DNA from 3 places in the Pseudomonas sp. Z4-7 genome. Region 3 is predicted to be linked to each of the others. Evidence: predicted binding sites of a transcription regulator. Region 3 holds the regulator's gene; each other region holds the start of a gene.
What was found. Region 3 encodes sigma-54, which starts transcription at its own class of promoters, with help from an activator protein. Its sites were predicted from a motif close to ANTGGCATNNANNTTGCTNT; they were not measured.
Positions count from the first base shown of each region.

Region 1: J3P91_RS18540 (CmpA/NrtA family ABC transporter substrate-binding protein) is a predicted target of sigma-54. The motif match lies at 6,639-6,658, and genes of this name have one in related genera.
Region 2: glnA (type I glutamate--ammonia ligase) is a predicted target of sigma-54. The motif match lies at 5,866-5,885, and genes of this name have one in related genera.

Region 1 is NZ_CP071642.1:4,134,853-4,142,287, reverse strand. It holds gene nirB (nitrite reductase large subunit NirB) at 1-997, opposite strand, end outside; gene J3P91_RS18555 (protein kinase domain-containing protein) at 1,434-3,104, opposite strand; gene J3P91_RS18550 (nitrate/nitrite transporter) at 3,114-4,325, opposite strand; gene J3P91_RS18545 (ANTAR domain-containing response regulator) at 4,704-5,279, opposite strand; gene J3P91_RS18540 (CmpA/NrtA family ABC transporter substrate-binding protein) at 5,294-6,505, opposite strand; gene J3P91_RS18535 (helix-turn-helix domain-containing protein) at 6,748-7,435, shown strand, end outside.
Region 2 is NZ_CP071642.1:389,823-397,257, reverse strand. It holds gene J3P91_RS01745 (glycogen/starch/alpha-glucan phosphorylase) at 1-1,328, opposite strand, end outside; gene J3P91_RS01740 (YkgJ family cysteine cluster protein) at 1,584-2,021, shown strand; gene typA (translational GTPase TypA) at 2,241-4,061, opposite strand; gene thiI (tRNA uracil 4-sulfurtransferase ThiI) at 4,196-5,650, opposite strand; gene glnA (type I glutamate--ammonia ligase) at 5,979-7,385, shown strand.
Region 3 is NZ_CP071642.1:971,573-979,007, reverse strand. It holds gene lptB (LPS export ABC transporter ATP-binding protein) at 1-388, shown strand, start outside; gene J3P91_RS04160 (RNA polymerase factor sigma-54) at 552-2,045, shown strand; gene hpf (ribosome hibernation-promoting factor, HPF/YfiA family) at 2,122-2,430, shown strand; gene ptsN (PTS IIA-like nitrogen regulatory protein PtsN) at 2,443-2,907, shown strand; gene rapZ (RNase adapter RapZ) at 2,910-3,767, shown strand; gene J3P91_RS04140 (HPr family phosphocarrier protein) at 3,783-4,058, shown strand; gene J3P91_RS04135 (ZIP family metal transporter) at 4,129-5,019, opposite strand; gene J3P91_RS04130 (superoxide dismutase) at 5,048-5,659, opposite strand; gene J3P91_RS04125 (hypothetical protein) at 5,661-6,101, opposite strand; gene J3P91_RS04120 (class II fumarate hydratase) at 6,129-7,435, opposite strand, start outside.

The DNA.
Region 1 (7,435 bases), 3.0 Mb from region 3:
CGGCGGAAAACAGGTCGATGCCGGTGACTTTCAACTTGGTTGACGTCACCGAACCCTTGTAAGTGGCGAAGCCCAGTTGCGCGAGGTGATTGGCGCAGACCTTGGCTTGCTCGAACAGCGGCGCCACCAGGCCATAGGCGGTGCCGCGATGGTTGGCGCACTCGCCGATGGCGTAGATGCGCGGGTCATAGGTTTGCATCGTGTCGTTGACGAGGATTCCGCGATTGCACGGAATGCCCGATTTTTCCGCCAGTTCGGTATTGGGCCGGATACCGGCAGCCATCACCACCAGGTCGGCGGGAATGATGTCACCGTTCTTGAACTGGACCGAGCCGACCCGGCCGTTGCCGGCGTCGTGCAAGGCCTGGGTCTGCTCGCTGAGGCGGAATTTCAGTCCACGGTTTTCCAGGGCGGTTTGCAGCAGCTGGCCGCTGGTCTTGTCCAGTTGGCGTTCCAGCAGCCATTCGCCGATGTGCACCACGGTCACGTCCATGCCGCGCAGTTTCAAGCCATTGGCGGCTTCCAGGCCGAGCAGGCCGCCACCGATGACCACCGCGTGTTTGTGGGTCTTGGCCGTATTGATCATGGCCTGGGTGTCGGCGATGTCGCGGTAGCCGATCACGCCATCCAGAGTGTTGCCAGGGATCGGCAGGATGAACGGCGTGGAGCCGGTGGCGATGAGCAGGCGATCGTATTCGGCTTCGCTGCCGTCTTCGGCGATGACCCGGCGCTTGACCCGGTCGATCTCCACCACCTTGCGGTTGAGCAGCAGCTTGATGTTGTTGTCCAGGTACCAGCTCAGGTCGTTGAGCACGATTTCTTCGAATGTCTGTTCCCCGGCCAGCACGGGCGAGAGCAGGATGCGGTTGTAGTTGGTGTGGGGCTCGGCGCCGAAGACCGTGATGTCGTAGAGCTCGTTGCTCAGTTTGAGCAGTTCCTCGAGGGTGCGAACCCCGGCCATGCCGTTGCCGATCATTACCAGTTTGAGTTTTTTCATCAGGGTTCTCCGCAAGCCCAGACCGGTTTCGTCACGTTTCATCACGGCGTTCGGGCTGGCTCGGCAATTTTTTCGAAAACAAAAAAAGGCGTCTCGCTAGCAAACTAGCGAGGACGCCTTTGTCCTGGTCCCGTTCTCTCGGGAAGCACCGCCTTCATCGTTGGAGGCGTTGCTTTATGTATGGTGGAAGAGGTTATGCAGTGGTTGTGCCAAGTGGCGCGAGGGCTTGGATTTACTGGAGGAGGCGCGGATTGGCCGCGTTGCGGGGGGATTTATTGCACCGAATCAAAGCGTGTTGCCCGGTAATGGAGCGTGGCAGGGCTGGCGAGAAGGCTTTTGTGGCGAGGGAGCTTGCTCCCGCTGGGCTGCGAAGCAGACCCAAAAAAACGGCGACCGCTGCGCGCTCGAGCGGGAGCAAGCTCCCTCGCCACGGTGGTTATGAGTGAAACACCAAGAACAACAACACAACATTCACCACCAACGACACCAGTGCCAACGTCCGCCAGACCTTCAGCGGCTCCCGCTCAAGCAATGGCCGGGGCCTTACGCTCAAGCTTCGCCGCTCGCCCTGTTCCAGCTGCAACAGCCATTCTTCAGCCGTTTCAAAGCGCTGCGCAGGGTCTGCCGCCACGGCGCGTTCCAGGCTTTGCCCGAGCCATTCGGGCAGGTCCGGTCGATAACGATTGGCGCTCACGGGCACACCAAAGCGCGGTCGCTGGAAGGCTTCGATTTCGCCGTAGGGGTAATGCCCGGTCAGCAGGAAATACAAGGTCACGCCGACCGCATACAAATCCTGTTGCGCCGTCGGCGCGGCGCCGCCGAAGGCTTCCGGCGCTATGTAGCTGGGGGTGCCAGGCAAAACGTTGGCCTGGTCTTCGGACAAACCGGGGCAGTACGCCAGGCCAAAATCCAGCAAGCGCAACTCCCCATCGTCGCCCTGGTGCAGGTTTTCCGGCTTGATGTCGCGGTGGTAGATCTGTCTTCGATGCAACAGGCCCACCGCGCGCACCAGTCGCTGCGCCAGCTCCAGCCATTGAGCCAGGGGCAACGGACCGCTTTGGTTGAACAGCTCGGCCAGGGTCACGCCCGAATATTCACGCATCACGTAGTACAGATGTTGGCGCTGGGGGACGCCATGCACCTCCGGAAACTGCCGACCCGCGACCCGCTTGAGAAACCATTCCTCCGACAACAGCGCCTGGCCGGCGCGGGTGTCGTCCCGTAGCTGCACGGGCAAGGTTTTCAACAGCCAGGATTGGCCGTGACCATCGTGTACCCGGTAGAGCAACGACTGCTGGCTCTGGCCGAGCAGGCTTTCGATCTGCCAGCCTTCGAACACCTGGCCAGCCTTCAGTGCAGGGGGCAGCGGCCACTGTTGCAGTTGGATCAGCGCGTCGCCGATGCTCGCTTCGCCCACCGCATCGACCCGCACCAACAGCGCGCTGGCGTTGTCCTGGCTACCGGCCAGGTGCGCGGCGTTGACCAGCGTCTGCGCCGCGCGATCCAGGTCCGGCTGGTCGCGCAGGATGCCGGCAATGGCCGTGTCTCCCAGTACCGCCCAGACGCCGTCGCTGAGCAGCACGAAGGTTTCATCTTCACGCAGCTCACCGTCGAGGAAGTCGAGTATCAAATGCTGATCCAGCCCCAAGGCACGCTTGAGCACATGTTGCATGCCCTGTTGTTCCCAGACGTGATCTTCGCTGACCCGTTGCAAATGGTCGGCGTGCCATCGGTAGACCCGGCAATCGCCGACGTGCGCCAGGGTGAAGCGCCGCCCCCGCAGGACCAGCGCGCTGACCGTGGTCAGCAGCGGTTGACCGCCGCCGTTGGCTTGCAGCCAGCGATTCTGCGCCAGCAGCAGCCGGTCCAGCGCCTGGGCCACGCCCCAGGTCTGCGGCGTGGAATAGTAGTCCAGGGCGAGTGCCTGCAAGGTCGAACGCGCGGCCAATCCGCCATCGGCGCATTGGCTCACGCCGTCGGCGATGGCGAACAGGTAACCCTTGCTGGCGGCCAGGGTCGGGGCGGGAGTGACCAGGCGCAGGGCGTCCTGGTTTTCCTCTCGGGGACCCGTGGCGCTGGCTTCGGCAAAACTCAGTTGCAGGCTCATGGTTGCAGGTTATACCCGAGCCGCGGTGACCGCTGCCGAACCCCAGGTGGTCCTCCAGCGACGCTTGACCCCGTGCAGGCCGAACCAGGCCAGCACACCGAGGCTGGCGAACAACCACAGCGCCAGCTGGTAGCTGCCGGTGCTCTGCTTGATCGCGCCCATGCCCGCCGCCAGGGCGAAGCCGCCGATGCCGCCGGCCATGCCGATCAGCCCGGTCATCACGCCGATCTCGCGACGGAAACGTTGTGGCACCAGTTGGAACACCGCGCCGTTGCCCGCCCCCAGGCCGAGCATGGTGCAGACGAACAGGGCCAGCGCCGCATAGGAACTCGGCAGGTTGAAGCCGACCGCGGCGATGCAGACAGCCGCCACGGTGTACATGCCCAGCAAGGTGCGGATGCCGCCGAAACGGTCCGCCAGCGCGCCACCCAAGGGCCGCATCAGGCTGCCACCGAAAACGCAGGCCGCGGTGTAGTAGCCGGCGGTCACCGGGCTCAGGCCATATTGGTCGTTGAAGTAGCCGGGCAGGGCGCTGGCCAGGCCGATGAAGCCGCCGAAGGTCACGCTGTAGAAGAACATGAACCACCAGCTGTCGCGGTCACCGAGGGCCTTGAGGTAGTCAGCCATGGATTTGGCCTTGGGCCGCTCCGGTGCGTTCTTGGCCAGCCAGGCGAACAGGACCAGGGTAATCACCAGCGGGATCACCGCGAAGCCGAACACGTTGGTCCAGCCGAAGGCCACCGCCATCACCGGAGCGATCAACGCGGCAAGCACGGTACCCGAGTTACCGGCACCGGCGATGCCCATGGCCTTGCCCTGGTGCTGTGGTGGATACCACTGGGAAGCCAGCGGCAGGGCCACGGCGAACGAAGCGCCGGCCACGCCCAGAAACAGGCCCAGCAGCAGGGCTTGTTCGTAGCTGTGGATGCCCAGTTTCCAGGCGCAGAACAGCGCGCCGATCACGATCACCTGGCCGACCATGCCGGCGGTCTTCGGTGAAATGCGGTCCGCCAGCAGGCCCATGAACAGGCGCAGCACGGCGCCGGCGAGGATTGGCGTCGCGACCATCAGGCCGCGTTGCTGGGTGGTCAGGTGCAGGTCGGCGGAGATCTGTACCGCCAATGGGCCGAGCAGGTACCAGACCATGAAGCTCAGGTCGAAATAGAGGAAGGCCGCGAACAATGTCGGGGTGTGGCCGGATTTCCAGAAGCTTGAATTCATCGCGCACCTCAGCTGTAAAAGTCTCGAGAAATGAGTCAGTGCTTTGAGCAGTGCGCCGTCTGTGGTCGCACCACCGGCCCCGCGGGGCCAAAACAAAAAAACGCCGCAACCCGGATCGCCAGAGAGGCGAGGAGGGTTTGCGACGTCTTTGTCGTAGGTGGGGCAACCGCCGTTGGTTACCTGTGGGGTTGTTTAAGCGAGATCTGTGCCAACCTGCGAGGTTCGGGGGAGGCCTTCGCGAGCAGGCTCGCTCCCACAGTCGATCGGTGGGGTGCACAAATGCTGTGTTCACCCAGACCCACATGGAATCAGAGTGTTCTCCGAACCTGTGGGAGCGAGCCTGCTCGCGAAGGCGTCTGGCCAGGCGCTACAAGGCTTTCAGCCGAGCAACTCGTTCATGGCAATGATCTGCTCCGCCACCTGGATCAGCTTCTGCTGGCGGCTCATGGCCTGGCGGCGCATCAGGGTGTAGGCCTGTTCCTCGTTGCAGTCCTTCATTTTCATCAGCATGCCCTTGGCCAGTTCGATGCGCTTGCGTTCGGCCAGTTGCTGGTCCCGGGCCAGGAGTTGCGCACGCAGGGCCTGGTCGCTTTCGAAGCGGGCCATGGCCACGTCGAGGATCGGTTGCAGGCGTGCGGCATGGATGCCTTCGACGATGTAGGCGCTGACGCCTGACTTGATCGCCTGCCGCATCACATCCGGGTCGTGCTCGTCGGTAAACATGACGATCGGTCGTGGCTGGTCACGACTGACCAGCACCACTTGCTCCATGACGTCGCGCCCGGGTGACTCGGTATCGATCAGGATCACGTCCGGACGCACCGTTTCGACGCGCGCCGGCAGGTCGATGGTCAATCCGGATTCGTCGATCACTTCGAATCCGCCTTCAATCAGGGCCGCCTTGAGACGCCCGACTTTTTTCGCGGTGTCGTTGATCAGCAGGATACGCAGCATAATCGAGGCTCCTGTCAGCGGCTGGCGAGAAGGGGAGCCGCATCGCTCAAGGCGTGCAGTTTGAAGCTGCGGGCATACCCGACCGGGTCCGAGCCGTCCCAGGTCGTGCCGTCGATCAGTTGACTGCTGCGCATGTCCTGGCGAGGCGACGTCACGCCCAGCGCCGCGCAGGCTTCACGATACAGCTTGAGCTGTTGGACCTGGCAGGCCACGGCCAGGTAGTCCGGGTCTTCGCGCAGCAGACCCCAGCGCCGGAACTGGGTCATGAACCACATCCCGTCGGACAGGTACGGCAGGTTCACCTCGCCGTCCCCATGAAAGCGCATGGCGTGGGGATCCTGCCAGCTGTTGCCCAGGCCATCGGAATAAATCCCGAGCAGGCGCGGCTCGATGCAATCGAGCGGAGCGTCGAGGTATTCCGGGGCGCTCAACAATTGCGCGGTACTGCGGCGGTTTTCAGTGCTTTGTTCGATGAAGCGGCTGGCTTCGAGGATGGCCATCACCAGCGCGCGGGCAGTGTTGGGGTATTGCTCGACAAACGCGCGGGTACAACCCAGGACTTTCTCCGGGTGGTCGGGCCAGATGGTCTGGGTAGTCGCCAGGGTAAAGCCGAGGTTCTGCTTCACGGCGCTGGCGCACCAGGGCTCGCCGACGCAGAAACCATCGATGCGCCCGGCTTGCAGGTGCGCGATCATCTGCGGCGGTGGCACCACTACGCTGTCGACATCCGACAACGGATGGATGCCCTGGGCGGCGAGCCAGTAATAGAGCCACATGGCATGGGTGCCGGTGGGAAAGGTCTGGGCGAAGGTCAGTTTCGGGCGAGTTTGGTGCACATGCTGCTCCAGTGCCTCAGGACTGGTCACGCCTTGCGCCTGCAAACCATGGGACAGGTTGATGCTCTGGCCGTTCTGGTTCAGCCCCATCAGCACGGCCATGTCGGTCGGCGCGACGCCGCCGATGCCCAGGTGCACGGCATAAACCAGGCCGTACAGGCTGTGGGCCGCGTCGATTTCACCGCTGACCAGTTTGTCCCGCAGGTTGGCCCAGGAGGCCTGGCGCTTGAGGTTCAGCGTCAAGCCGTAGGGCTGGGCGAAGCCCTGGGTGGCGGCCACGACCACCGGGGCGCAGTCGCTCAGGGCCATGAAGCCGAGGTTGACCGCGCTCTTTTCCGGGGCATCGCTGCCATTGACCCAAGCCAGGGGGGTGGCTGGAATTTCGTTCATCGCGCATCACCTTCCGCATAAAAAAGCGCCGTGCCCGGACCGATGCCAGAGCAAGGCCGGAGGACGACGCCGTTGTCCTTGAAACAGTGTGGCACTCATTCCGCCATTGGGATGGGTGCCGATGAACACAAAGGGTGCAAGGCATATGCCAGCTCGCGCGTCATCACCTTCCCATCAGGATTGCGGACGGCGTGCCTTGCATCCTGTCGCTCCTTTCATCGCCACCTGGCAAGGAGACGGATGTGCAGGAAAAATCGTTTTGCTTCCCGGCCTCGCCTGATCTGCGCGGGCGAGTGCTGCACCTGCGTGTTGCCCTGGGCCCGGTTCAACTGAACGCGGGGCAGCCGGGCCTCGGTCAGACACTGCCGTCCGGGTGGGAGGGGCTGCTGGTGCTGAGCGATTCGCTGCAATTTCACGGCGGCGAACTGCACGTCACGCCGATTGACGAAGCGCCGTTGGTGAAGCTGCTGGCTTTTTTCGACATGAGCGCTGCCTTCTCCGGGCAAAAGGCTGATGTTGCGCCGTGGGCGCTGTTGCCGGTAAACGAAGAAATCGTCCGCTCGCCGCAGCGCCTCGAACGCTGGTACATCGAGCAGGCGATGCGCGGCACCGAGGCCTATCACGCGGTGGCCAACCTGTTGCGTCACCAGGAAAGTTACGGGCTGGTGCGTTTTCTGTTGGAGCAGGGCACTCACAGCGAAAAGCTCAACACCCTGGCACAGCGCTACGGCGTCTCGGTTTCGCATTTTCGCAGGCTTTGCCGACAGGCCCTGGGGAGCGCGGCCAAACCGGCCCTGCGTGGTTGGCGTACGGCCCGGGCATTGCTGGACATGAGCCTGCAGGACGGCTCCCTGACCGACGTGGCGCTGGAGTTCGGCTTTGCCTCTTCTTCGCATTTCTCTCGGGAGATTCGTCAATTGGTGGGTTTTA
Region 2 (7,435 bases), 580 kb from region 3:
AGCCCGGAAACGCCGTTGACGCTGTGGGAACCGAGGAACGCGAGGTTACCCATGCGCACCCGGCGACCGTTGTCTTCTTCGATCAGCGACACCGAGCGCAACACGTCGAAATCGTGCACGCCCTTGGCCCGCAGCGAATCGATATGCTGGGCATTGATCAGGTAGATGATCTGCATGTGCCGCGGCAACATGCGCTCCATCAGCCCCACCGGCCAGGTTTCCAGGGCTTCAGGCAGCAGCGTGTGGTTGGTGTAGGAGAGCGTGTCCTGGGTGATCTGCCAGGCCGCGTCCCACGCCACGTCGTAGACGTCCACCAGCTGGCGCATCAGCTCAGCCACGGCAATAGACGGGTGGGTGTCGTTGAGCTGAATCGCCGCGTGATCGCCCAGGGTCAGTACCGAGGTGTGCATGTTGCGATGGCGGCGCAGCAAATCCTGCAGCGAAGCAGCGACGAAAAAATATTCCTGGCGCAGGCGCAGTTCCTGGCCGGCTTCGGTGCTGTCGGCGGGATACAGCACGCGGGAAATACTCTCGGCGCGGGCCACTTCCGCTACGGCGCCGAGGTGGTCGCCAGCGTTAAAGCGCTCCAGGTGCAGGTCTTCCACGGCTCGGGCGCGCCACAGCCGCAGGGTATTGACGCTGGCACCACGCCAGCCGACGACCGGCGTGTCATAGGCAATCGCCCGCACGGTTTCGGCCGGAGACCAGACCTGCCGGGTCTTGCCGGTGTCGTCGGTGACAGTCTCGACGCTGCCGCCGAAGCCGATCGGGTAGACGACCTCCGGACGCTCGAATTCCCACGGGTTGCCGAAGTCCAGCCAGTGTTCGGTCTGCTCCTGTTGCCAGCCGTCGACAATCGCCTGGCGGAACAGGCCGTGCTCGTAACGAATGCCATAACCATGGCCGGCGATACCGAGGGTCGACATGCTTTCCATGAAGCACGCCGCCAGACGGCCGAGACCGCCGTTGCCCAAGGCCGCGTCGGGCTCCAGCAGACGGATGCGCTCAAGGTCCACACCCAGCTCGGTCAAGGCTTCGCGGGCGGTGTCCAGCAAGCCGAGGTTGCTCAGGCTGTCGTACAGCAGCCGGCCGATGAGAAACTCCAGGGAGAGGTAGTAGACGCGCTTCTGACCCTTTCGGTAGATCTGCCGCGTATGGTCCATCCAGTGTTCGACCATATGGTCGCGGGCAGCGAGGGCGATGGCTTCGAACCAATCGTGATCAAACGCATGATCGGGGTCCTTGCCGACGGCATAAGTGAGTTTGGTCAACACGGCGTCGCGAAAAGCCGCAACCTCGGCTTCGCGAACAAGTGGTTCTTGAGTCATTGATGAGACCTCGAACGAGCATGGAAATGTCTGAGCCTAGACGGTCTGACAGACGGTACGGGCTCTTGGTTCGGTGGTTTTTCCCCGGTGTCGGAGAATCGCCGCCAGAGAATTGCCAGATAGCCGAGTGAATGCAGGGGCCGTGCCGGTCCAGGCGGGGTTTTGCCGCGAGGTAAAAAAAACCGGCAGATGGTCGTTCAAAATTTCACCAGTCCCGGTATGATCGCGCGCCCTGATGCATGCTGGTAAACCGTGATGATGAAGCCCAACCTGATCGCCGCCGCGGAGATCGACCGACTCGATACCTGGGCGAAGTATTCCGCCCCGATGTGCGGTTCCTGCGTGTCGAGCTGCTGCACGCTGCCGGTGGAGGTCAAGATCAAGGACCTGATCCGCATCGGCATCGTCGATGAGTTCGAGCTGGGCGACCCGCCGAAAAACATCGCCAAGCGCCTGCAAAAGGAAGGGATCGTCGAGCGCTACAACCAGAAATCGGAAATCTTCACGCTCCAGCGCATGAGCAACAACGATTGCCTGTATCTGGATCGTAAGAGCCGGCTGTGCACCATTTACGAAAAGCGCCCGGACACCTGCCGCAATCATCCACGGGTCGGGCCACGGCCGGGGTATTGCGCCTACAAGCCCAAGGAAGTGGAGCGCGAGCGTAATCCGCGGACGCTGGATCGATTTTGATCGACCGTCGGTTCTTTAGCGCCTGAACCACAGCTATCGCGAGCAAGCTCGCTCCCACAGGGGATTCATGTCGGATACAAAACCCGTATTCACTGAAGATCAACTGTGGGAGCGAGCTTGCTCGCGATGAGGCCCCAACAGGCGCCACATAAATCCCAGGCACAAAAAAACGCCCCCGGTCTCACAACCGGGGGCGTTTTTCATTCAGCCTGGGCTAAATCAGTTCTTGGCTTTCTTGGCGGCGCGGGTACGCTCGCTTTCGTCCAGGATCTTCTTGCGCAGGCGGATCGACTTAGGCGTCACTTCACACAGCTCGTCGTCCTGGATGAATTCCAGGGCCTGTTCCAGGGTGAAGCGAACAGGTGGAACCAGTGCGATGGTTTCGTCTTTACCCGAAGCACGCATGTTGTCGAGCTTCTTGCCCTTGGTAGGGTTCACGCCCAGGTCGTTGTCACGGCTGTTCAGACCAACGATCTGGCCGCCGTAGATTTCCTGGCCGTGTTCGACGAACAGCTTGCCACGCGCCTGGAGGGTTTCCAGGGAGTAGGTCAGTGCCTTGCCGGTTTCAACCGAAACCAGAACGCCGTTCTGACGGCCGGACATGTCGCCGGACTTCATCACGTCGTAACGGTCGAAGATCGAAGTCAGGATGCCAGCACCGTTGGTCAGGGTCAGGAACTGGTTACGGAAACCGATCAGACCACGAGCAGGGATGTTGTATTCCAGACGTACACGGCCCTTGCCATCCGGCACCATGTTGGTCAGGTCGCCCTTACGCAGGCCCATCTCTTCCATCACCTTGCCCTGGGATTCTTCCGGCAGGTCGATGGTGACGTTTTCGAACGGTTCGTGCTTCACGCCGTCAACCAGACGGATGATCACTTCGGGACGGCCTACAGCCATTTCGAAGCCTTCACGACGCATGGTTTCGATCAGAACCGAGAGGTGCAGTTCGCCACGGCCCGAGACCTTGAACTTGTCAGCCGAGTCGCCTTCTTCAACGCGCAGTGCAACGTTGTACAGCAGCTCTTTGTCCAGACGTTCCTTGATGTTACGGGAAGTCACGAACTTGCCTTCTTTACCGCAGAATGGCGAGTCGTTTACCTGGAAGGTCATGGAAACGGTTGGCTCGTCGACGGTCAACGGCTTCATCGCTTCAACGGTGTCCGGGTGGCACAGGGTGTCGGAGATGAACAGCGAGTCCATGCCGCTGATGCAGACGATGTCGCCGGCAGCTGCTTCTTCAACGTCTACACGGTGCAGACCGTGGTGACCCATCAGCTTGAGGATACGACCGTTGCGCTTCTTGCCGTCGGCACCGATAGCCACGACCGGGGTGTTCGGCTTGACGCGACCACGAGCGATACGGCCAACACCGATCACACCCAGGAAGCTGTTGTAGTCCAGTGCCGAGATCTGCATCTGGAACGGGCCGTCACGGTCGACTTTCGGCGCGGGTACGTTGTCGACGATCGACTGGTACAGCGGGGTCATGTCGTCAGCCATTTCGGTGTGGTCCAGACCGGCAATACCGTTCAGGGCCGAGGCGTAGACGACTTTGAAGTCCAGCTGTTCTTCGGTGGCGCCCAGGTTGTCGAACAGGTCGAAGATCTGGTCCAGAACCCAGTCCGGACGCGCGCCTGGACGGTCAACCTTGTTGATGCACACGATCGGACGCAGGCCGGCTTCGAAGGCCTTCTTGGTCACGAAACGGGTTTGCGGCATAGGGCCGTCCTGGGCATCGACCAGCAGCAGCACGGAGTCGACCATCGACATCACACGCTCTACTTCACCACCGAAGTCGGCGTGGCCCGGGGTGTCCACGATGTTGATGTGGTAGCCGTTCCAGTTGATGGCGGTGTTTTTCGCCAGGATGGTAATACCGCGCTCTTTTTCCTGGTCGTTGGAGTCCATCACGCGCTCGTCGTTGAGCTCGTTGCGCTCCAGGGTGCCGGATTGACGCAAGAGTTTGTCTACCAGGGTGGTCTTACCATGGTCAACGTGAGCAATGATGGCGATGTTGCGTAGATTTTCGATCACTTGTGTATCTCGATCAGAGGATTCGGTGTGCTGACAGGTCGTGGCAGCGATTTACAGTAGAGTCCGACAGTTACAGCGTGTCGGCGGCGTCGGGGGGCCGGTGACGCAGGCCACAGGCAAACAGCCCCGGGCACTTAGCTCGGTCGATAAACGCGCACATTGGCATGCCCCTCACTGAGCAAATGATGGGCATGCAGGCGACTCATCACGCCTTTGTCGCAATACAGCAGGTACTGGCGAGTAGGGTCCAGTTCCTTGAAACGCGCGTTCACTGCATAGAACGGCATCGTTTGTACCTCGACGCCGGCGACGCTCAGCGGGTCGTCTTCAGCATCGTCCGGGTGACGGATGTCGATGATGATCTGACCGGCCAGCGCTTCGCCGACTTCTTCAATCTGGATGTCCTGGCCCAATTCGTCGATGACCCGATCGATCGGCACCAGCCTGGCGTTCTCGATCGCGCGTTCGAGTACCGCCATGTCGAATTCTTTCTCTTCGTGCTCCACGCGCCCGCGCTTGGCCGCCGTCTTCGGATTGACCGAGATGACCCCGCAGTACTCCGGCATGTGCCGGGCAAAATCGGCGGTGCCGATCTCCGTGGCCGTGTCGATGATGTCCTGCTTGTGGCTGGCGATCAGTGGCCGCAGCACGAGTTTCTCGGTCACACAGTCGATCACCGACAGGTTCGGCAGCGTCTGGCTCGAAACCTGGGAAATCGCCTCGCCGGTGACCAGCGCGTCGATGTGCAGGCGGTCGGCGATGCTCGTCGCGGCACGCAACATCATACGCTTCAAAATGACGCCCATATGACTGTTATCGACTTTGCCGAGAATCTCGCCCAGGACTTCCTCGAACGGCACGCTCACAAATAACACGCGCTGGGAGCTGCCGTACTTCTTCCAGATGAAGTGCGCCACTTCCATGACGCCCAGTTCGTGGGCGCGCCCGCCGAGGTTGAAGAAGCAGAAATGGCTCATCAAGCCGCGACGCATGATCTGGTAGGCGGCGACGGTGGAGTCGAATCCACCGGACATCAATACCAGCGTCTGCTCCAGCGAACCCAGCGGATAACCGCCGATGCTGTCGTGCTGGCTGTGGATCACGAACAACCGCTGGTCGCGAATCTCGATGCGCACTTCAACTTCAGGGTCTTTCAGGGAAATACCGGCCGCGCCGCACTGCCGGCGCAACTGGCTGCCGACATAACGTTCGACGTCCATCGAGCTGAACGGATGCTTGCCGGCGCGCTTGCAGCGTACCGAGAAGATCTTGCCGGCCAGGGCGTCACCATAATGGAGCATGCACTTGGCGAGGATATCGTCGAAGTCCCCCAGCGGATATTCGTCGACCTGAAGGAAATGCGCGATGCCCGGCATGCAGCTCAGGCGCTCGGTCATTTCCTTCAAGGCCTTGGGTTCGCTGACGCGGGTTTCCAGTTCGAGGTTGTCCCACACGCCATTCACCACCACGGCCGGGTCCAGGTCACGGAGCACGGCACGGATGTTCTTGGCCAGCTGGCGGATGAAACGCATCCGTACCGGGCGGCTCTTGATGGTGATCTCGGGGAAGACTTTTACGATTAGTTTCATGAAAACAGCGCGCGAACGGCCAGCCGAAAAAGGGGGGCGCGGATTATAGCGGAAATTGCTCAAGGTTTAACCAGTTAATCTGCATTTGGTTTTGAGCGCACCAAAACAGGTCACAATCAACAAAGGACGCCACATTGCGGTGCGCAATTGTCCGACAATCCGCGTCCAGCCCCTTTCAAAAGCGAGGATTTGGTGCAAAAAACCCATGCTGGGGCACTGGCATGCAAATTGCTCCCTTGTGAGGCAGGTTGCCTTGGCAGAGTATTCGCGCCGGCATCACCCATATCTAAGGGCACACCATTACCGCCCGAAGCCACCCGGAGGACATATGTCGAAGTCGGTTCAACTCATCAAAGATCATGACGTCAAGTGGATTGATCTGCGCTTCACTGACACCAAGGGCACTCAACATCACGTGACCATGCCGGCCCGTGATGCGCTGGACGACGAATTCTTTGAAATCGGCAAGATGTTCGACGGTTCCTCCATCTCCGGCTGGAAAGGCATCGAAGCCTCCGACATGATCCTGATGCCGGACGACGAAACCGCGGTCCTCGATCCGTTCACCGAAGAGCCGACCCTGATCCTGGTTTGCGACATCATCGAACCTTCGACCATGCAAGGCTATGACCGCGACCCACGCGCCATCGCCCACCGCGCCGAGGAATACCTGAAGTCCACCGGTATCGGCGACACCGCTTTCTTCGGTCCTGAGCCTGAATTCTTCATCTTCGACTCGGTCAAGTTCAAATCCGACATCTCCGGTTCCATGTTCAAGATCTTCTCCGAACAGGGTTCGTGGATGTCCGACCAGGACGTGGAAGGCGGCAACAAAGGCCACCGTCCAGGCGTCAAAGGCGGCTACTTCCCGGTTCCGCCGTTCGATTTCGACCACGAAATCCGTACTTCCATGTGCAACGCGCTGGAAGAAATGGGCCAGACCGTCGAAGTTCACCACCACGAAGTGGCGACTGCCGGCCAGAACGAAATCGGCGTGAAGTTCAACACGCTGGTCAAGAAGGCTGACGAAGTCCAGACCCTGAAGTACTGCGTGCACAACGTTGCCGACGCCTACGGCCGCACCGCGACCTTCATGCCGAAGCCTCTGTACGGCGACAACGGTTCGGGCATGCACGTGCACATGTCGATCTCCAAGGACGGCAAGAACACCTTCGCTGGCGAAGGTTATGCCGGTCTGTCGGACACCGCCCTGTACTTCATCGGCGGCATCATCAAGCACGGTAAGGCCCTGAACGGCTTTACCAACCCGTCGACCAACTCCTACAAGCGTCTGGTTCCAGGCTTCGAAGCACCGGTCATGCTGGCCTACTCGGCTCGCAACCGTTCCGCCTCGATCCGTATTCCTTACGTGAACAGCCCTAAAGCCCGTCGTATCGAAGCGCGCTTCCCGGATCCGGCTGCCAACCCATACCTGGCCTTCGCAGCACTGATGATGGCCGGCCTGGACGGTATCCAGAACAAGATCCACCCTGGCGATGCCGCCGACAAGAACCTGTATGACCTGCCGCCTGAAGAGGCCAAGGAAATCCCACAGGTTTGCGGTAGCCTGAAAGAAGCCCTGGAAGAGCTGGACAAGGGCCGTGCGTTCCTGACCAAGGGCGGCGTATTCAGCGATGACTTCATCGACGCTTACATCGCGCTGAAAAGCGAAGAAGAGATCAAGGTTCGCACCTTCGTACACCCACTGGAATATGAGCTGTACTACAGCTGCTGATCCGGTAGCGCCGTCACGTACGGCGTGAAATAAAAGAGGCCTCCTTCGGG
Region 3 (7,435 bases):
CCGTCGCCAGGAGCTGGAAAGCCTACTGCAGGAGTTCCATATCAGCCACATTCGCGACAATCTGGGCATGAGCCTTTCCGGTGGCGAACGTCGCCGCGTGGAGATCGCCCGCGCCCTGGCCACCGCGCCGAAATTCATTCTGCTGGATGAGCCGTTTGCCGGCGTGGACCCGATTTCGGTGGGCGACATCAAGCAGATCATCCATCACCTCAAGGCCAAGGGAATCGGTGTGCTGATCACCGACCACAACGTGCGCGAGACGCTGGATATCTGTGAAACCGCCTACATCGTCAACGATGGCCAGCTGATCGCCGAGGGCGACTCCGCCACCATCCTGGCCAACGAACTGGTCAAGGAAGTATACCTGGGCCATGAGTTCCGCCTTTAAGCCAAAGGTGGCCTGGCGGATGCCCGGGCGCCCTCAATTAATTGAGATAGCCCCCTAGGCAAACACTTCAGTTTCAGGCATATAATTTGCTTAAGTTTGGCGCTTCGGCGCCCTGTAGTGGATGGCGCATGTGCGCCGGCGAATAAGGTGTTAAGCCCCAGCCATGAAACCATCGCTAGTCTTGAGAATGGGCCAGCAGCTGACGATGACACCGCAGCTGCAACAGGCTATCCGCCTACTCCAATTGTCGACCCTGGACCTGCAACAGGAAATCCAGGAGGCGCTGGAGTCCAATCCGATGCTCGAACGCCAGGAAGAAGGCGACGACTTCGACAATACCGACCCACTGGCCGACAACGTCGAGCAGAAAACTACCCCGGAGGTCCCGGAACCGTCCTATCAGGAAGCCGCCCCGACGGTAGATAACCTCGACGATGGCGAATGGAGCGAACGCATTCCCAATGACCTGCCCGTGGACACGGCGTGGGAAGACGTCTACCAGACCAGCGCCAGCAGCCTGCCAGGCGGTGACGACGACGAGTGGGACTTCACCACTCGCACCTCTGCTGGCGAAAGCCTGCAAAGCCATCTGCTGTGGCAACTGAACCTGGCGCCGATGTCGGATACCGACCGTCTGATCGCGGTGACGTTGATCGATTGCATCAACAACCAGGGCTACCTGGACGAGACCCTCGAAGAAATCCTCGAAGCCTTTGACCCGGAGCTCGATATCGAGCTGGACGAGATCGAAGCTGTCCTGCATCGCATCCAGCAATTCGAACCCGCCGGCATTGGCGCTCGCAACCTAGGCGAATGCCTGCTGCTGCAATTGCGACAGCTGCCCGCCAAGACGCCATGGCTGGCCGAAGCCAAGCGCCTGGTCACCGACTACATCGACCTGCTGGGCGGCCGCGACTACAGCCAGTTGATGCGTCGGATGAAGCTCAAGGAAGATGAGCTGCGCCAGGTCATCGAACTGGTGCAAAGCCTGAATCCGCGCCCCGGCTCGCAAATCGAATCCACCGAGCCCGAGTATGTCGTCCCCGATGTGATCGTACGCAAGCACAACGATCGCTGGCTGGTGGAGCTGAACCAGGAATCGGTACCCAAGCTGCGGGTCAATGCCCAATACGCCGGTTTTGTGAAGCGTGCCGACACCAGCGCCGACAATACCTTCATGCGCAATCAGTTGCAGGAGGCGCGCTGGTTCATCAAGAGCCTGCAAAGCCGCAACGAAACCCTGATGAAAGTCGCCACCCAGATCGTCGAGCATCAGCGCGGCTTCCTGGAGTACGGTGACGAAGCGATGAAACCGTTGGTCTTGCATGACATCGCCGAGGCGGTGGGCATGCACGAGTCGACGATTTCGAGGGTGACTACCCAGAAATTCATGCATACCCCAAGGGGCATCTATGAATTGAAATACTTTTTCTCCAGCCACGTCAGTACCTCCGAAGGCGGTGAATGCTCGTCCACGGCCATCCGCGCGATCATTAAAAAACTGGTCGCTGCGGAAAATCAGAAAAAGCCGTTGAGTGACAGCAAGATCGCTGGTTTACTGGAGGCACAAGGCATTCAGGTGGCCCGCCGTACCGTCGCCAAATACCGCGAATCCCTGGGAATCGCGCCTTCGAGCGAACGCAAGCGGTTGATGTAACAGGCCACGCCACAGCGTTCCAGTGGCAGGTATTTCTACCTGCCGCTTTATGCACTGGCAACGAAGGAGAAGCTGTATGCAAGTCAACATCAGTGGACACCAACTGGAAGTGACCGAACCCCTGCGCACCTACATCGGCGAAAAACTCGACCGATTGGAAAGGCATTTCGACAAGATCACCAACGTGCAAGTCACGATGAACGTCGAGAAGCTGCTGCAGAAAATCGAAGCCACGCTGCATATTCCCGGCGGAGAAGTAGTTGCCAACGCAGAGCATTCAGACATGTATGCCGCGATTGACCTGCTGACCGACAAGCTGGATCGCCAACTCAAAAAGCATAAGGAAAAGACCCAGAGCCTCCTTCAGGGCGCAACCGGTCGTTAACCCCCCCAATCCATGATCCGACTAGAATCCATCCTGACCCCCGGCCGTTCCCAGGTGAACGCGCCGGGTGGCAGTAAAAAGAAAGCCCTCGAACAAATCGCCAACCTGATCCACCGCGAAGTGCCGGATCTGGAAATGCAGGACGTTTTCGAGGCGTTGGTTGCCCGTGAAAAACTCGGTTCCACCGGTTTTGGCAACGGCATCGCCATTCCCCATTGCCGCCTCAAGGGTTGTTCCGCGCCGATCAGTGCGCTGCTACACCTTGAAGCCCCCATCGATTTCGACGCCATCGACGGCGCCCCGGTCGACCTGCTGTTCGTATTGCTGGTCCCGGAAGCGGCGACCGATGCGCACCTCGAGCTGCTGCGCCAGATCGCCAGCATGCTAGACCGCAAGGAAGTACGCGAAAAACTGCGCAGCGCCCCGAGCAACGAAGCCTTGTATCAGGTAGTCCTGGACGAGCAGAACGGCCATTAAACATGCGCATGATCATCGTCAGTGGCCGCTCCGGCTCCGGTAAAAGCACGGCCCTCAACGTCCTTGAGGACAGCGGCTACTATTGCATTGACAATTTGCCGGCCGGCCTGCTTCCGGAACTGGCCGAGCGCGCCCTGATCCATACCGAGCTGGCGCAACCGCTGGTCGCCGTGTCCATCGACGCCCGCAACCTGCCGAGCCATTTGTCGCGCTTCCCGGCGTTGCTTGAGGAAGTGCGCAGCCGGCACATCCAGTGCGACGTGTTGTACCTGGACGCAGACGAAGAAACCCTGCTCAAGCGCTTTTCGGAAACCCGTCGACGCCACCCGTTGAGCAACGCCAGCCGCTCCCTGGCTGAAGCGATCCATGACGAGAGCCAACTGCTGGGGCCGATTGCCGACCTGGCGGACCTGAAGGTCAACACTACCCACCTGAATCTGTACCAGTTGCGCGACACCATCAAGTTGCGCCTGCTGAACCAGCCGGAACCCGGTACGGCCTTCCTGGTGGAGTCGTTCGGCTTCAAGCGTGGCATGCCCGTGGATGCCGACCTGGTGTTTGATGTCCGCTGCCTGCCCAATCCTTACTGGAAACCTGAACTGCGCGAGCAGTCCGGGCTCGACCAGCCGGTGATCGACTACCTGGCTGCCCAGCCGGATGTCGAGGAAATGTACCAGGACATCTCCAGCTATCTACTCAAATGGCTGCCGCGTTTTGCCGCCAACAACCGTGCCTATGTCACGATTGCCGTTGGCTGCACTGGCGGTCATCACCGTTCCGTATACCTGACCGAACGCCTGGGTCAGCTCCTGCAACAAACCTTGAAGAATGTCCAGGTTCGCCACCGCGACCTCAGCTAAAGGATTCACATCGCGATGCCTGCTCGGGAAATTGAAATCATCAACAAGCTGGGTTTGCATGCCCGTGCATCGGCGAAATTCGTAGGTGTCGCGGGCAAGTTTCCAGAAACCACGATCAGGGTCGGGCGCACGCCGGAGGCGACAGTCGACGGTAAGAGCATCATGGCGATGATGATGCTGGCTGCGGGTAAAGGCACCAAGATCCACCTGAGTACCGAAGGTGAACAGGCGCAGGAAGCCATGGATGCGCTGGTGGCACTGATCAACAACTATTTCGACGAAGGCGAGTAATCAGGTACTGCTGACTTGCCGGTGGTGAGGGAGCAAGCTCCCTCACCACAAAAGCTCATCCACTTGCACATCACCCCAACGCCGTATCCATCACCATCATCAAGCAGAACCCAATCAAAAGCCCCAGGCTCGCCAGTTTTTCATGCCCATTGCGGCGCGACTCGGGGATGACCTCATGGGTCACCACCAATAGCATCGCTCCGGCGGCCAGCGCCAACCCCAACGGCAACAGCACCTCGGCCAACGTCACCAGCCAGGCACAGAGCAATGCGAACACCGGCTCGACCAGCCCTGACGCTGCGCCAATCAGGAACGCCTTGACCCGCGACATCCCCGCCGCGGCCAGCACCAGCGCAATCACCAGCCCTTCCGGCACATCCTGCAAAGCGATGCCCATCGCCAGGCTATCGGCATCCGCCATGCCGCCGCCCGCCGAAACGCCCACCGCCATGCCTTCCGGGATGTTGTGGGCGATGATGGCGAACACGAACAACCAGATCCGCGGCGCAATAACCGGTCGTCCTGGGGTCGCAACCAGTCTTTCAGGGCTGGCAGAGACCTTGCGGTCCACCAGGTACAGTCCGAACGCACCCGACAGGATGCCGAAACAGATGAGCCCGCTGGCCGCCCAAGGCGTGAAGCCCAACTGCTCGGCTGCGGCAATGCCCGGCACGATGAGCGAAAACGCGGTGGCGGCGAGCATCACCCCCGCCCCGAAGCCCAGCAGTGAATCGCTCATGGCTTGAGGCATGCGCCGTATCACCAGCACCGGCACCGCGCCCAACGCCGTACCCAAGGCGCAAAGCCCGCCGCCCTGGAGCGCACGCAACATTTTTGGCTCAAGGTCCAGCCACGCCAGCCCTTGGGCCACCAATAATGTCATGCCGGCCAACAGCAACAGCGAGCCCAAGGCATAGCGGAACATTCGCCCGCCGCCTATCGCCAGAGTTTCAGTGTCCATAGTCAGCCTTGGGTTGTTTATAAGAACATCAAGCAAGCGCAGCCTGATAGCGCCGGGCGACTTCTGGCCAATTGATCACGTTGTAGAACGCGTTGATGTATTCCGGACGGCGGTTTTGATACAGCAGGTAATAGGCATGCTCCCAGACGTCCAGGCCCAGGATCGGCGTGTTGCCGCCCATCAGCGGGCTGTCCTGGTTGCCGCTGCTTTCCACCACCAGAGTCTTTTGCGGGGTCACACTCAACCAGGCCCAGCCGCTGCCGAAACGGGTCAGTGCCGCTTTCGTGAAGGCTTCCTTGAACTGATCGAGACCGCCCAACTGCGCGTCTATCGCCGCTGCCAGCGCACCGTCCGGCTGGCCGCCACCGTGGGGCGTCATCACTTCCCAGAACAGCGAGTGGTTCGCATGACCACCGCCCTGGTTGATCACCGCGGCTCGTAGCGCCTGCGGTAATTGCTCCACGCTGGCCACCAGTTTTTCTATGGGCCAATCGGCATATTCAGTGCCATCCACCGCCGCGTTGAGGTTGTTGATATAAGTCTGGTGATGCTTGGTGTAGTGAATCTCCATGGTCTGCGCATCGATGTGCGGTTCCAGGGCATCGTAGGCGTAAGGCAATGCAGGCAAGGTGAAAGCCATCTCAGTGGACTCCGTAATGATGAGGGATTGGGCTGTGCCGGGACGAAACGGCAGCGTTGTGCAGCAGGCGCTGAGTGCGTGGGTACTCGCCATGCTCGCTGATGAAATTCAGCAGTTCGACGTAGGTCCTGTGGCTCTGGCGCATCGCGGCGGCACGCAGGGCCGGCGCCAGGCGTTCGTCCTGCATGGTCTGCAATAACCGTTGGTGAATCGCGCAGAGGTACTCGGCGCTCTCCTCCGGCTGGTTCAGGCGCAAGTGCAGATCCGCCAGGTTGTGATGCGACACGACACAGGCGGCTACGGCTTCGTCGGCATCCGCCCAACGCTCGAACAACACCTGCGCCAGGGCCAGGGCCTGCAGGTAGGCTTCGCGGGCATCCACCCACTCACCCTGCAGGAAATGGTGATTGGCCCGTTCGATCGTACGTTTCCAATGCTCCATGATGAGTCCTCCACACAAGTGTCGGGGTTACACACCACCGGCGGTGAGCTTTTCCGGGTCCAGCAGGATCTCCAGTTCGGCGCGCGACAGGTCGGTGTGTTCCAAGGCGACATCGATCACCGGGCGACCCTGCTGATAAGCCTTCTTGGCTATTTCAGCGGCCTTCTGGTAACCAATGATCGGATTCAGTGCCGTGACCAGGATAGGATTGCGCGACAGCGCTTCCTTGAGCCTGGCTTCGTTGACCTTGAACGTGGCGATGGCCTTGTCCGCCAGCAATCGGCTGGCGGTGGACATCAGGGCGATGCTGCTCAGCAGGTTCTGGGCGATGATCGGCAGCATCACGTTGAGTTCGAAATTGCCCGACTGGCCGGCGACGGTAATCACCGTGTCGTTGCCGATGACCTGGGCCGCGACCATGGCGGTGGCTTCGGGGATGACCGGGTTGACCTTGCCGGGCATGATCGAGGAGCCCGGCTGCAGGCCTTCGAGCTCGATCTCGCCCAGCCCGGCCAGCGGCCCTGAGTTCATCCAGCGCAGGTCGTTGGCGATTTTCATCAGCGACACGGCAGTGGTCTTGAGCTGTCCGGAAACCGCCACGGCAGTGTCCTGGGAGCCGATCAGCGCGAACAGGTTCTTGCCCGGGCTGAATTGCACCTGGGTCAGTTGCGTCAACTGCTGGCTGAACAATTCGGCGAAGCGTGGATGGGCATTGACGCCAGTGCCAACCGCCGTACCGCCCTGGGCCAGGGACTGCAGGCTCGGCAACAGATCCTGCAAGTGGCCGATGTTGGCCTTGAGCTGCTGCGCCCAACCGTCGAGCACTTGGCTCAAGCGCACCGGCATGGCATCCATCAGGTGGGTGCGGCCAGTCTTTATGAAGGGGTGGACTTCTTCGGCCTTGCGTTCGATCACCTGGACCAGGTGCAACAGCGCCGGCAGCAATTGCTCGTGCAGGGCCAGCGCGGCGCTGACATGAATACTGGTGGGGATGATGTCGTTGCTGCTCTGGCCACAATTGACGTGGTCGTTCGGGTTGACCACCTCTCCCAGCAAGCGACTGGCAAGCGTGGCAATCACTTCATTGGCGTTCATGTTGGAACTGGTGCCGGAGCCGGTCTGGAAGATATCCACCGGGAAATGCGCCATGAAGTCGCCTTCGAGAAGGCCCTGGGCCGCATCGACGATGGCTTTGCCCTGGGCGACGCTGATTTGCTCCAACTCGACATTGGCGCGTGCGGCGGCGGCCTTGGCCAGGATCAGGGCACGAATGAACTGCGCCGGCATGCGCTGGCCGCTGACCGGAAAATTATCCACCGCGCGCTGGGTCTGCG